DNA from 3 places in the Neobacillus sp. DZ-9 genome. Region 2 is predicted to be linked to each of the others. Evidence: predicted binding sites of a transcription regulator. Region 2 holds the regulator's gene; each other region holds the start of a gene.
What was found. Region 2 encodes Rex, which represses fermentation and respiration genes when NADH is low (regulators of the CRP and FNR family bind a similar motif). Its sites were predicted from a motif close to TTGTGAAATATTTCACAA; they were not measured.
Positions count from the first base shown of each region.

Region 1: a site for Rex is predicted at 2,323-2,340, ahead of AC59HZ_RS28490 (cytochrome c3 family protein). Genes of this name have one in related genera too.
Region 3: a site for Rex is predicted at 2,450-2,467, ahead of AC59HZ_RS03430 (cytochrome c oxidase subunit 2A). Genes of this name have one in related genera too.

Region 1 is NZ_JCAIOL010000016.1:69,863-74,153, reverse strand. It holds gene AC59HZ_RS28495 (cytochrome c3 family protein) at 1-798, opposite strand, end outside; gene AC59HZ_RS28490 (cytochrome c3 family protein) at 828-2,237, opposite strand; gene secA (preprotein translocase subunit SecA) at 2,732-4,291, shown strand, end outside.
Region 2 is NZ_JCAIOL010000021.1:5,102-9,392, forward strand. It holds gene AC59HZ_RS29960 (ABC-F family ATP-binding cassette domain-containing protein) at 1-843, opposite strand, end outside; gene moaC (cyclic pyranopterin monophosphate synthase MoaC) at 1,017-1,508, shown strand; gene AC59HZ_RS29970 (redox-sensing transcriptional repressor Rex) at 1,539-2,198, shown strand; gene AC59HZ_RS29975 (YhbD family protein) at 2,316-2,939, shown strand; gene AC59HZ_RS29980 (polymer-forming cytoskeletal protein) at 2,952-3,674, shown strand; gene AC59HZ_RS29985 (cytoplasmic protein) at 3,688-4,291, shown strand, end outside.
Region 3 is NZ_JCAIOL010000001.1:660,015-664,305, reverse strand. It holds gene AC59HZ_RS03445 (dynamin family protein) at 1-82, opposite strand, end outside; gene AC59HZ_RS03440 (isoprenylcysteine carboxyl methyltransferase family protein) at 399-968, opposite strand; gene AC59HZ_RS03435 (type III polyketide synthase) at 969-2,057, opposite strand; gene AC59HZ_RS03430 (cytochrome c oxidase subunit 2A) at 2,715-2,864, shown strand; gene AC59HZ_RS03425 (cytochrome c oxidase subunit II) at 2,885-3,361, shown strand; gene AC59HZ_RS03420 (b(o/a)3-type cytochrome-c oxidase subunit 1) at 3,361-4,291, shown strand, end outside.

The DNA of each region.
Region 1 (4,291 bases), on a different contig from region 2:
TTCTATTACAGATGGCTCTTCATACCCTTTTAACGGTTCCTTCGACATTTCATTATGACACTGTTGGCATTTCTTTAAATTTTCTGCCGCCTGCCTCCCGTGTGTTTTTGATTTAAAATCAGCTTTTTTATGGTTTTTAGGAAGCATGCCCGTTTTGTGACAAGCTGAGCATTCATTGGTTACTTTACGAGCCATATGACATTCCACACATGTGTCCATATCTGGACGGGTGAATTTGAAATTCGCCATTGCTGAAACACCGGTTTTCGAATCCCATTTATCATAGTCGGTTTGGAACGTCATTTTTCGATCGGCAATTTTACCGTGAGCAACACCGTTATGGCATTGGATACATCCAATGTCTTTGTTTTTGTGTTTATCATGAGGGATGATTATATCGCCGGATGCTGTGACATCGCGTTTGGATACATCATGACAGCTCTCACAGGCACTATCAGGTATTTCCTTAGGCATTCGAATAGGCGCGGTGTATGTTTGTGTCGCTTTCTTGTAAACCTGCAGAAGACCATTTGCTTTCGCTTGAGCATATTCTTTTGTACCTGAGCCTATATGACATTTAACGCAATCTACTTCGCTATGTGTGGACGCCTTCCACGTATAATACTCGGGCTTCATCTCATGGCACGAGGAGCAGAACTTTGAACTCGAAGTAGATTCCACTCCTATCAATCCCAATGCGAAAAAGACGACGATAACTAACAGTGATACTGTTAAATATTTATATAATTTGTAGCGAGTCCGTGGAGGGGAGGTCTGATTCATTTGTTCTTCTTCCACTATTTTCCCTCCTCTTAAACATTTTCACCTTACTTCTTAGCATCTTTAAAACCGGTTCTATGGCAATATTGGCAATAAACATCTGTTGGTGCTTTCGCTGCGGCAGAGTCCGCTTTTGGTTTATCTTGGTCATGACAGACGAAACATTTGGCTTTCTGATCACTTGTTTTAGCTTTAGCAGCGTGGCCCGTTAACCATTGATTGCTTTCGCCATGTCCATCCGGACGGTCGGCGTGACAAGCAGCACAGAATTTATTGGTTCGCGCTTGATCTTTTGCGAGAGTCAAATTTGGTGTGTACTTAATCTTTTGATTCCCCATTTTCAGAAGTGAAATGATATCCTCTTTTGGAATTTCCCGTACCCATTTGGAATCTTGGTGACAATTCATACATTTATCAAGTTGCAGGACAGCAGTATCGCCGTGGTTTTGGTTCCAATCCACTTTTTTATGTGTCTTAGGAATCACTGTTTGTTTATGACAAGTCTTACATTCCATTGAAATCTTCACGTTTTTCTTTTGCTTGCCAATTGCCTGCAAAATGATCTCTTGTGTTTTTTGCTCATGCTCTAAAGCAACGGCTTCGTTCTTTTCACCTTCAGTTGTTGCTTCATTCGTTCCTTCAGCAGATGTTTCTTTTACAGCTCCTTGTTGGTTTTCATCAAGCTTTTTCTCAAGTTCTTCTGGGTTTGGCGGAACATTGTAAGCAACATCCTTCCACGGTTCTTCTCCGTTATTTACCTTGTCATGGCAATCAATACAGGTACCCATGTTTGGTCTTAAGTATTTTTTCTCGATGAATTTTTCAGCATTTTCTTTTGTCCATTCGCCTCGTGCATCTTCAACGTTTATCCCGCGGCCGGCAATTTTTGCATGAACCACACCAGCGTGACAGGTGATACATGGGATATCTTTTTCAATATGTTGTTTGTGGTTTACCTTTAGGTCTCCTGATGCTGTAACCAACCGATTCTTCGAGTGACATTGTAAACAGTTTTCGTTTGATACAGCCTCTTCCTCCGTTTGCACAATTTGTTTCGGTACGCCTGTAACGTGGTAGTACACTTCCTTCATAGATTTCATTTTGTGTGTGATCATGTTGGTGAACCCTGGCTTGATATGACACTGGACACAGGAAATCTGGTTGTGCGCACTTGCTGTAAAGGTTGAATACTCAGGTGCCATCTCGTGGCAGCTGACACAAAAGGTTGGCGAGTTAGTTAAGGAAAGAACTCCATATCCCCCGCCAAAAACAACAATACAACCAATCAGTGAGACAAAAAGTAATTTCCATCTGTTAACTGGATTCTTCCAATCTATTTTTCGGAACTTTTGCCAAAGTCTGCGAATAGGGCCAACTCTTTTTCTTTCTTCTATAGTTTCGGGATTATTCTCATTATTTTTTTTCCCCCAAAAGGCCACTGTTCTCACCCTTCCCATATTGGATTCATTATCTATTTATTTTCCATTTCAACCTCTCTAAAGGTAGTATCTAACATTGCGAAAGGTTATTCCAATGTACAATTTGTGAATATTTTTCCATTCCAACCAGATGGTCCATTACCTCTAAAAACACTATTGATATGTTGTTTTTAAAGGATTACTAAGTACCATAGCAGTGATAAATCATTGAATAAAAATTCACTTTTTATTCTTTTTATACAAATCTTTAGTAGGTTATTGCGATTTTAATCTTACTTACATTGTATTTTCCATAAAAATCCATCAATCTGTCATATTTGACGAAAAAACGAACTTACCTTTCATGGAAAATTAGTCTTAATAGGAGACTGACAATATTTGCTTCTACACCAACATTGTTGTCACTGTATAGAGGAAATGGTAAGATGAAAAGGGAAATTATCGAAAAAGTTTGATATGATTTTTTTTGAAAAAGTGTTTTTGTAGTCTCGATAAAAAGGAGCGTTCATCACATGATGGGGATTTTAAATAAAGTATTTGATCTTAATAAACGTGAACTTAAGCGTCTGGAAAAGCTTGCAGTACAAATTGACGCCTTAGCGGCAGAAACTGAAAAGCTGACAGATGATCAGCTTCGTGAAAAAACAGAGGCATTTAAAGCTCGCTATCAAAACGGCGAAACCCTTGATGACCTTCTTGTGGAAGCCTTTGCGGTCGTTCGTGAAGGTGCACGCCGTGTGCTTGGCCTGTATCCGTACCATGTTCAGCTGATGGGGGGTATTTCACTCCACGAAGGGAACATTTCGGAGATGAAGACCGGGGAAGGTAAAACGTTAACAGCGACGATGCCGGTTTATTTAAATGCTCTTTCCGGAAAAGGCGTACACGTTGTTACGGTTAACGAATACCTAGCTAGCCGTGACGCCAACGAAATGGGTCAACTTTACCAATTTTTAGGATTAACCGTCGGACTTAACTTAAACAGCATGGATAAAGATGAAAAACAGGCTGCGTATGCCTGTGATATTACCTATGGTACAAACAACGAATTGGGATTTGACTACCTTCGTGACAACATGGTTCTTTATAAAGAGCAAAAAGTGCAGCGCCCGCTTTTTTATGCGGTCATTGACGAAGTTGACTCCATTTTAATTGACGAAGCGCGTACACCATTAATTATCTCGGGCTCAGCACAAAAATCCGCTGCGCTTTATATTCAAGCCAATGCTTTTGTCCGTATGTTAACAAAGGACCAGGATTATACTTATGATGAAAAAACGAAGGGCGTTATGCTGACAGAGGAAGGTATCAGCAAAGCGGAAAAAGCGTTCGGCATAGAAAACCTTTTTGATATGTCGCACGTTACCCTAAACCATCATATTAACCAGGCGTTAAAGGCAAATGTCAGTATGCACCTCGATGTTGATTACGTTGTGCAAGAAGGCGAAATTGTCATCGTTGACCAGTTCACCGGCCGTTTAATGAAGGGGCGCCGTTACAGCGAAGGCTTGCACCAGGCGATTGAGGCAAAAGAAGGTCTCGAGGTCCAAAACGAAAGCATGACAATGGCAACCATTACGTTCCAAAACTATTTCCGTATGTATGAAAAATTATCTGGTATGACTGGTACGGCTAAAACCGAAGAAGAAGAATTCCGTAACATTTATAATATGAACGTTATCGTGATCCCAACTAATAAACCAATTGCGCGTGATGACCGGCCGGATTTAATTTATGCATCGATGGACGGTAAGTTTAGAGCAGTTGTTGAGGATATTGCTGAACGCAACCAAAAGGGACAGCCTGTTCTAGTTGGTACGGTAGCGATTGAAACATCTGAGCTTATTTCCACTTATTTATTCAAAAAGCGTATTCATCATAATGTCTTGAATGCGAAAAACCATGAACGCGAAGCGGAAATTATCGCAGAAGCTGGTCACAAAGGCGCGGTTACGATTGCGACAAACATGGCAGGACGCGGTACCGACATTAAGCTTGGCGAGGGAGTTATTGAATTAGGGGGTCTTGCTGTAATCGGAACAGAGCGCCATGAGAGCCGCCGGATTGATAAT
Region 2 (4,291 bases):
ATTACGCTGAATAAAGTCTTGGAGGTTCGCAATTTCTTGCTGCTGCTTTTCAAAAAGTTTCATGTCACGCTCATAATTAGCCGCTTTCTGATCTAGATATGAGCTGTAATTGCCCGTAAACCGCTGAATCTGCTTCCGGGAAACCTCATACACCTGCGTGACGACTTTATCTAAAAAATAGCGGTCGTGGGAGACAATTAATATTGCACCATTATAACCCTGGAGATATTGCTCCAGCCATGAGAGAGTATCGATATCCAAGTGGTTGGTCGGCTCGTCCAAGATTAAAATGTCAGGTTTGGTTAATAGCAGTTTCCCTAAAGCAAGCCGGGTTTTTTGACCGCCGCTTAAACTGGCAATCATCACATTAGAATCATGAAAATTTAATCCATGAAGCACAGAGCGAATATCCGCCTCGAATTGGTAGCCGCCCTGCTCTTTAAATTTCACTTGAAGCCCGTCATACTCTTTTAAAATTCTTTCGTACCGGCTTGAGTCTTCGAAAATTGTAGGATCAGCCATTTGTTCTTCAAGCGTGCGAAGCGATCTCTCCATCTGACGAAGTTCCTCAAAAACAGTCAGCATTTCTTCCCAGATAGACAAATTGGATTCTAATCCCGTATTCTGTGCCAAATATCCGATGGTCACATCTTTCGGTTTAATAATTTCCCCGCCATCATGTGACAGATGACCGGCAATGATTTTCAGTAACGTCGATTTGCCCGCACCATTGCGGCCAACAAGAGCAACGCGGTCTCTTGATTGTAATTCCAGCTTTATATTCGATAAAATTAGGTCAGCACCATAATATTTTTGTAGTTGATTAACCTGTAATAAAATCATAAAATTCACCTCTATACTACTCAATAGTTTACCGTATTCCCAATGGTCCGGCAATAAAGCATGTCAGTTCGCTAGATGAGAATACCTAATGGACAAAAAAATGTACCGATAGTTCAAAGTTTCACAGACATAAAAAGAAAAATAGTGTATGATTTAATCGGAGGATTGTTTATATGGCAGAATTCACTCATTTTAATGAAGAAGGCAGAGCAAAGATGGTTGACGTCAGTGATAAACCAGAAACGGCGCGCACAGCTCTGGCTCATTCAAGCATTACAGTCAGCAGAGAAATTTTTGAAAAAATAACGAATCATGAAATGAAAAAAGGCGATGTCTTAGCTGTAGCGCAGGTTGCCGCCGTGATGGCCGCGAAAAAGACATGGGATCTCATTCCAATGTGCCATCCTATTCCATTAACGGGAGTGAATATCTCTTTCTCTTGGGAACAGGCCGGAGATAACTATCAATTATATATAGCTGCTTCTGTTAAAACAAAAGGAAATACAGGTGTAGAAATGGAAGCGTTAACAGCAGCGTCTGCCTGTGCATTAACTGTTTATGATATGTGTAAAGCTGTTGATAAAGGCATGGTCATCGGACCGACCTATTTAGTAGAGAAAACGGGCGGTAAAAATGGAGATTATAAGAGAACAGAACTAGTTTAACAAAACTATTTATATGGGGTGTGGGAGATTATGAGTAACGAAACGATGAAAATACCACAGGCGACAGCTAAACGGCTGCCCCTTTATTATCGATTTTTAAAAAACCTGCATTCTTCCGGCAAGCAAAGAGTTTCATCAGCAGAATTAAGTGAAGCGGTTAAGGTTGATTCGGCGACAATCCGAAGGGATTTTTCCTATTTTGGAGCCTTAGGGAAAAAAGGCTATGGATACAATGTGAATTACTTATTAACCTTCTTCCGCAAAACATTGGACCAGGATGAACTGACAAAGGTTGCCTTAATTGGGGTGGGGAACCTTGGTACAGCCTTTTTAAACTATAATTTTTTGAAAAATAATAATACGAAAATTGAATGTGCTTTTGATGTCGATCCTGGAAAAATGGGAACGACGATTCGCGAGGTACCGGTTTATCATTTGGATGAGCTGGAGAGAGTCATCACCGAACATCAAATATCAGTGGCGATTTTAACCGTACCTGCACAGGTCGCCCAAATGATTACAGACCGGCTTGCAAAGGCAAATGTGAAAGGGATATTAAATTTCACACCGGCAAGATTAAATGTTCCTTCCTCGATTCGTGTTCATCACATTGATTTAGCTGTCGAGCTGCAATCTCTGGTTTACTTTTTAAAGCATTATCCAAATCCATCAGATGAGATCGAGGAATAAAATGTTAAGGGCTTTTCGCAAGATTTTGCGGAAGGCCCTTTTTTTAGGACAAATTATTTGAATCTTTACAACGTAACAGTGTTATGTTACATTAATATACAGAAAGGGGTTTTAATCATGAGCGAGGAGTTAATTTCGAAAAAGGAATTATTAGAGCTGGCGGGAATATCCTATGGACAGCTGTATAGATGGAAGCGAAAAGACCTCATACCGGAGGAATGGTTTGTAAGGAAATCCACGTTTACCGGCCAGGAAACCTTCTTTCCAAAGGAAAAAATCCTAGAAAGAATCAATAAAATTCAAACGATGAAGGAAGATTTATCGTTAGATGAACTAGCAGACATGTTTTCTCCTAGCCTAAGCGATTTGCAGTTAGATAAGGATGAATTAATAAAACGTAACATTGTTTCAAATGCAGTAATGAATTTTTACCTAGAAAATGAGCAAGGCAGCCCAAATTTTAACTTTTCCAGAATGCTTGAAGTTTATGTTTTAGAGAAGCTGTTGCAGTCAGGGGAGATCAATTTGGATGAAGGGAAAATGCTGCTTCAGGTGCTAAAGGACAATGTCGCGCTGATTAAGCAAAAAAGCTGTGAACTCCTGATTACCCGCAAACTAGGTGTGTCATCGTGTCTCTTACTGAGTAATGCGGAAGAGATCCGTTTTGAGAGGGGAACGAAGATTGTCGTGCAGGTTTCCTTAATGACCTGTTTAGAAGAAATTAAGTCGAAATTATTATAAAGGAGAATCCTTATGGAATTGAAAAATAGAGGAGATTTGGCCATTAATGGCTTAGGTTCTTCAAACGGCGGACAATTTAACCTAGTTACATTGAATGGTAGAGGGACGATCAACAATGATGTGGAATGTCATGAATTTGAATGTAATGGCTTAGGGACGGTCAATGGAAATGTTACAGCAGATATGGCCAAAGTGAACGGGAATGCCAAGTTTAAAGGAACATTCGAGAGTCAAAAGTTGACCGTTGACGGGACTGCGAAATTTGAGCAGAACCTGAATGTGAAAAATTTAAGGGTTTCTGGGAAAGCTTCGGTGGGCGGGAGCGTAAAATGTGAGGAGATTAAACTTCGAGGCATGCTTTCAGTTGGGGGGGACTGCGAGGCTGAGTATTTTAAAGGAGAATACCGCTTCACGATAGGCGGGCTCCTAAACGCAGATCAAGTTGATATAAAGATTTATGGGGAATGCAAAGCAAAAGAGATAGGCGGGCAAACAATAACAGTAAGGCAGCATAAAGGGTCGTTCATTGGCGCTTTATTAAAGCCAATTTTCAAAGTGCAACTAGAAACGGAGTTAATTGAAGGGGACAAAATTGACCTGGAAAATACGATTGCCAAAGTGGTGCGGGGCAATCAGGTCAGAATAGGACCGAACTGTCAGATTGGTGTGGTTGAGTACACAGACGAATTTTCACAGGATAAAAATGCTGTCGTGAATGATATCAGAAAGGCATAAGGGGGGAAGGGAAATGAAAAAAGACGCAAACTTGATTATCAATGGTTCAGGAAGTTACCCTGGCGGCCGTTACGATAAAATCAGCATTAGAGGCGAAGGGACGATTGTAAATGATGTGGAATGTTCCTCTTTTAATGTATATGGAACGAGTGAAGCGGTCGAAAATGTTAAAACTGGTTCAGTAAAAATTTTGGGGGAGGCAGAGGTTAAAGGAAATATCGAAGCAGAAGAAACGCTAATCATGGGAACGATGGCAGTCGGCAGCCGGGCGCAATTGAAAAAAATAAAAATCTATGGGCTGCTCGAAGTGGGCGAGAGACTTTTCGGCGATCAAGCAACGATTAAAGGAAGCATCGTAGTTAATGGTGATGTGGAATATGAAACTTTCGATTCGAGCGGCGGTTTTGAAATCAAGGGATTATTAACTGCGGATACGATTAAGGTAGGGCTGCGCTTCGGTGAAAGCACTGCGGAGGAAATTGGCGGGGGAAAAATAACCGTCAAAAAGAAAAAGAACTCTCTTCTTCCCTTCGGAAAAGAGGTTGGGACGCTTAAAGTGAAAGTAATTGAAGGAGATGACATTTTTCTCGAAAATACAACGGCAGATATTGTTAGGG
Region 3 (4,291 bases), on a different contig from region 2:
GTCCCAATAAATACTCATATATAGAAACAATTTTTTGTTTTAGTGTTTGCATCGTTTCATTTGGATTAGCTGTTTTAATCATTTCTTATATACCCCTTAATATCATGATGATAAGTTTTATTTTATACGATAATTCAAACTTTTCCTATCTTGACACTAGAAAAAACAAAAAAAACCAAGGCTAACACCTTGGCTTTCTTTTAAATCCTATTAATGTGTAACATTTTTTAAAACGTGCTTCATGACAAATGCATAAATTAAAACAGTTCCGCCCACAAAAGCAAAAGTCATTTGTGACACCTTCCTTAACAGACTCTCAGCTGAGAATGATTTTCATCGTTAATTAAATAGTAGCATAGCTGATAATGATTTTCAATATCTCTTATGAATTGTCACAATTATTTAACAAACTTTGGAATGAAACGATGGCAGTCCTTAAAGGTTCCTTCATATTCTGTTAAACTTTTTAGAGCATTTTCTTCCTCGCGAATTCGTATAGCCAGCATAATGGCATTGAAAATCATAAAAAGAAAAGCTGTCAAATAGGCAGAAAACAAGGCTGGAATAACTAATAATTCGACTGTGACAACAAAATAATTCGGATGTTTCATATAACGGTAAGGCCCTTTCCGAATAGCTGGAGCATCAGGCATGACAATTATTTTTGTATTCCAAAATCTTCCTAATGAAGCGATAACCCAAATTCTAAAAAACTGGGCAAGAACAAATATAATGAGTATCCACGGCCAAACAATAGACAATCCTCGATTGAATAACAGCTTTTCCAAAAATAAACTGATAAAAAACAAGCTGTGCATTAGTACCATAAAACGGTAATGTCCTTCACCAAATTCAATGGCTCCACGCTGCATCATCCAAGATTCATTGTTTTTCGCAACCATGAGTTCCACAATCCGTTGAAATATGATGAAGCTAAATAACAGTGAAAAAGGAAGGATATCCTTCATTTAATTCCACCTCAATAGAAGTAATTCTGAGCTAAATCCTGGACCAAGGGCGGTGCAGAGCCCAATGGATCCTTCAGAAATATCCATCTCCATATAACGCTTTAAAACGTATAAAATGGTTGCAGAGGACATATTCCCATACTGTTTTAATACTTCAAGAGATACTTCCGTCATTTTAGGGGGAATTTCTAATGACTTTACATAGGCATCAATAACTTTTTTTCCACCTGGATGGGCGATAAAATAGTCAATTTGCTCAAGCGTCAATTCGTTTTCCAGCAAAAACCCACTAACATTTGGTTTAAGCCAATCTTCAATGATATGGGGGATATCACGTGAGAATACGACATACAAGCCAGTATTTTTAAGGTCCCAGCCCATCACATCCAAAGAATTAGGCATCAACGTGGATTGTGTAGTGAGGATCATTGGTGATGCCGCCTTTTTCCTAATAACCTCCATTTCCACATCATCACCACAAACCAATGCACAAGCAATGCCATCGGCAAATAGAGAAGTACCAATTAAATTGCTTTTTGATAGGTCGTTACGTTGGAAAGTCAGGCTGCATAACTCAACAGAAAGAACAAGAACTTTTGCTTTTGGAAAGGCCAGACAATATTCAAATGCCCGAGATAAACCTGCAGCCCCGCCTGCACATCCCAACCCCCAGATTGGCACCCGCTTTGTCTGGGAACGGAAGGGCAAGGTATTCATAATTCTCGCTTCAATGCTTGGTGTAGCGATACCAGTAGTGGAAATATAAAAAATTGCGTCGATTTCTTCATAAGGGATATTTTCAGATAGAAAAACGCTATTATTTAAACACTTTTCAATGGCTTCGATTCCAAGTGTGGTGGCAGACTCGATATAAGCATTGTTTTTTTCCTCAAAAGAATGGTCCTCTTGGAACCAATCAATATTGTTCACAAAATGCCTTTTTTCAATTTGACCATTTTGAAACGCTTTTAATAATCGTTCAATATCCCTAAATGAATCGGTAAAGAGTTCTCGCGCGAATTTTGATGCTTGTTCTTGTTTAATTTCAAACGGGGGAATTGCCTCTGCAATGGAAATAATCGTAGGCATTATCATTCTCCTTCGACATATGTAAGGGTATTTTTTCCAGCAGAGAGAAAATTATGCGAAGAGAAAAAAAGATAAAAAAAAGCTTCCCCTATACGGAGAAGCAAACGTTTTGAAGGTTGTTGTTGTGCTCTCTTATTATAACTCGGAAATCGTTTTCGTACATTGCATAAACATTTCCAATTTACTGTTTATCCGGTTGTTTTTGAACTTCAATTTTAATTTTCTTATTGGCCACTGATCCGCAAACCTTGCAAATTTCGACCGTATCGTATAGTAGACGGCAATTCTCGCAATAATATTTTTCCACAAAAAACACGCTCTTTTCTGAAGGAAAATTAGATATTTATTTTTATCTTATTTTCAATTTTCCAATTTGTGACTATTATTCGAATTTGTTCATTCTTTCACATATACCCTATATTCAATTACTTTTATCACAGGTTAGATGTGATAATTCACATTTTATTCACAATTGCAAGCGGGCTTTTGTGATATAAATCACTGTTGCATCAAGTTTATAACATTAACATAGTAGATATCTCAGGAATGAACAATTTGTGAACTTCGATATTTCATATTTTCCTTTCACAATTGTTTTGTATTATGAAAGAGAACTAATAAATTTATTATTTAATTTTCTGAAGGGAGTGCAAGGGGATGGCGAAGGCGGAACTAAAGACAAAACATAAAACTGAAATGGAAGACAGCTCTTCTCTCAAGGGGACACTCGCATCTGTTTTCTTTTTGGGAATCTTCATTATTGTCACTTGGGTTAGTGTCTACTATTTATTCGTTGAACGTTTTTAAAATTTAAGGAGGAAACAATTATGCATATGCATAAATTTGAAAAAATTTGGCTGATTTTCGGGATTACCTGTCTTATTTTTTTCTTATCAGTCGTGGGGGTAAGCGCCTTCTATTTGGGGAATAAGCCGCCAAGCTGTTTGACAACTGTTAATCCAGAAAAAGTGGATCAAACTAAACCCTTCGACAAACCAGGCCTACATAAAGTAGAGGGAAAAGATTGGGATTATGAATTAGTCTATGTAGCACAAGCTTTCTCTTATAATCCTGCACAAGTTAAAGTGCCGCTTGGCTCAAAGGTAAGAGTTATCGCTACCACTAAAGACGTCGTTCACGGCTTCGAAGTGGCAGGAACAAATATTAACATGATGCTTGAACCTGGTTATGTCAGTGAATATACAACAACGTTTGACAAACCTGGTGAGTACTTAATCGTATGTAACGAATATTGTGGTACAGGTCACCATTTAATGAGCTCGAAGATTGAGGTGGTAGAATAATGGTAAACTTAGCAGTTACAAAAATTAAAGTTGACCCGCGTGATGCAAAGCTTTCAATGGCACATTTTTATGTTGCCTTTATAGCCCTTGCACTTGGCGGGCTAATGGGGTTGCTGCAAACTCTAGTCCGTTCCGGTAAATATGAACTTCCTGGCGGTATCGGTTATTATCAAATCTTAACCGTTCATGGAGTCATGATGGGTCTAGTATTAACAACCTTCTTTATTATGGGGTTTCAATACGCTGCAGTAAGCCGTACAGCAGGTACTCATTCCAATGCAGCTAGACGGACGGGATGGATTGGCTTTTGGACCATGACTACAGGAACAGCAATGGCTGCGACTATGGTTTTACTAAATAAAGCAACTGTTTTATATACTTTCTATGCTCCGTTGCAGGCACATTGGATTTTTTACTTAGGATTGACGCTAGTTGTGGTCGGCAGCTGGATTGATGGTGCCGCACAAATTATGACCTATGCAAAATGGCGCAAAAATAATCCTGGAAAACCTAGTCCGTTATTAAGCTTTATGGCCGTTATTAATACCGTCCTTTGGATCGTAGCTACTTTAGGGGTAGCGGCAACCGTTTTATTCCAATTACTTCCATGGTCACTTGGATTAGTTGATACAGTTGATGTTTTAGTCAGCCGTACTTTGTTCTGGTATTTCGGACATCCGTTAGTTTATTTCTGGTTATTGCCTGCCTATATGTGCTGGTATACTATTATTCCAAAAATTATTGGCGGAAAAATCTTCTCAGATTCATTAGCTAGATTATCGTTTATCTTGTTCCTGCTCTTCTCTATTCCAGTTGGTTTCCATCACCAATTAACAGAACCGGGAATTGATCCTGCTTGGAAGTTCTTCCAAGTAGTTTTAACCTTTATGGTTGTTATTCCATCCTTAATGACAGCTTTCTCGTTATTTG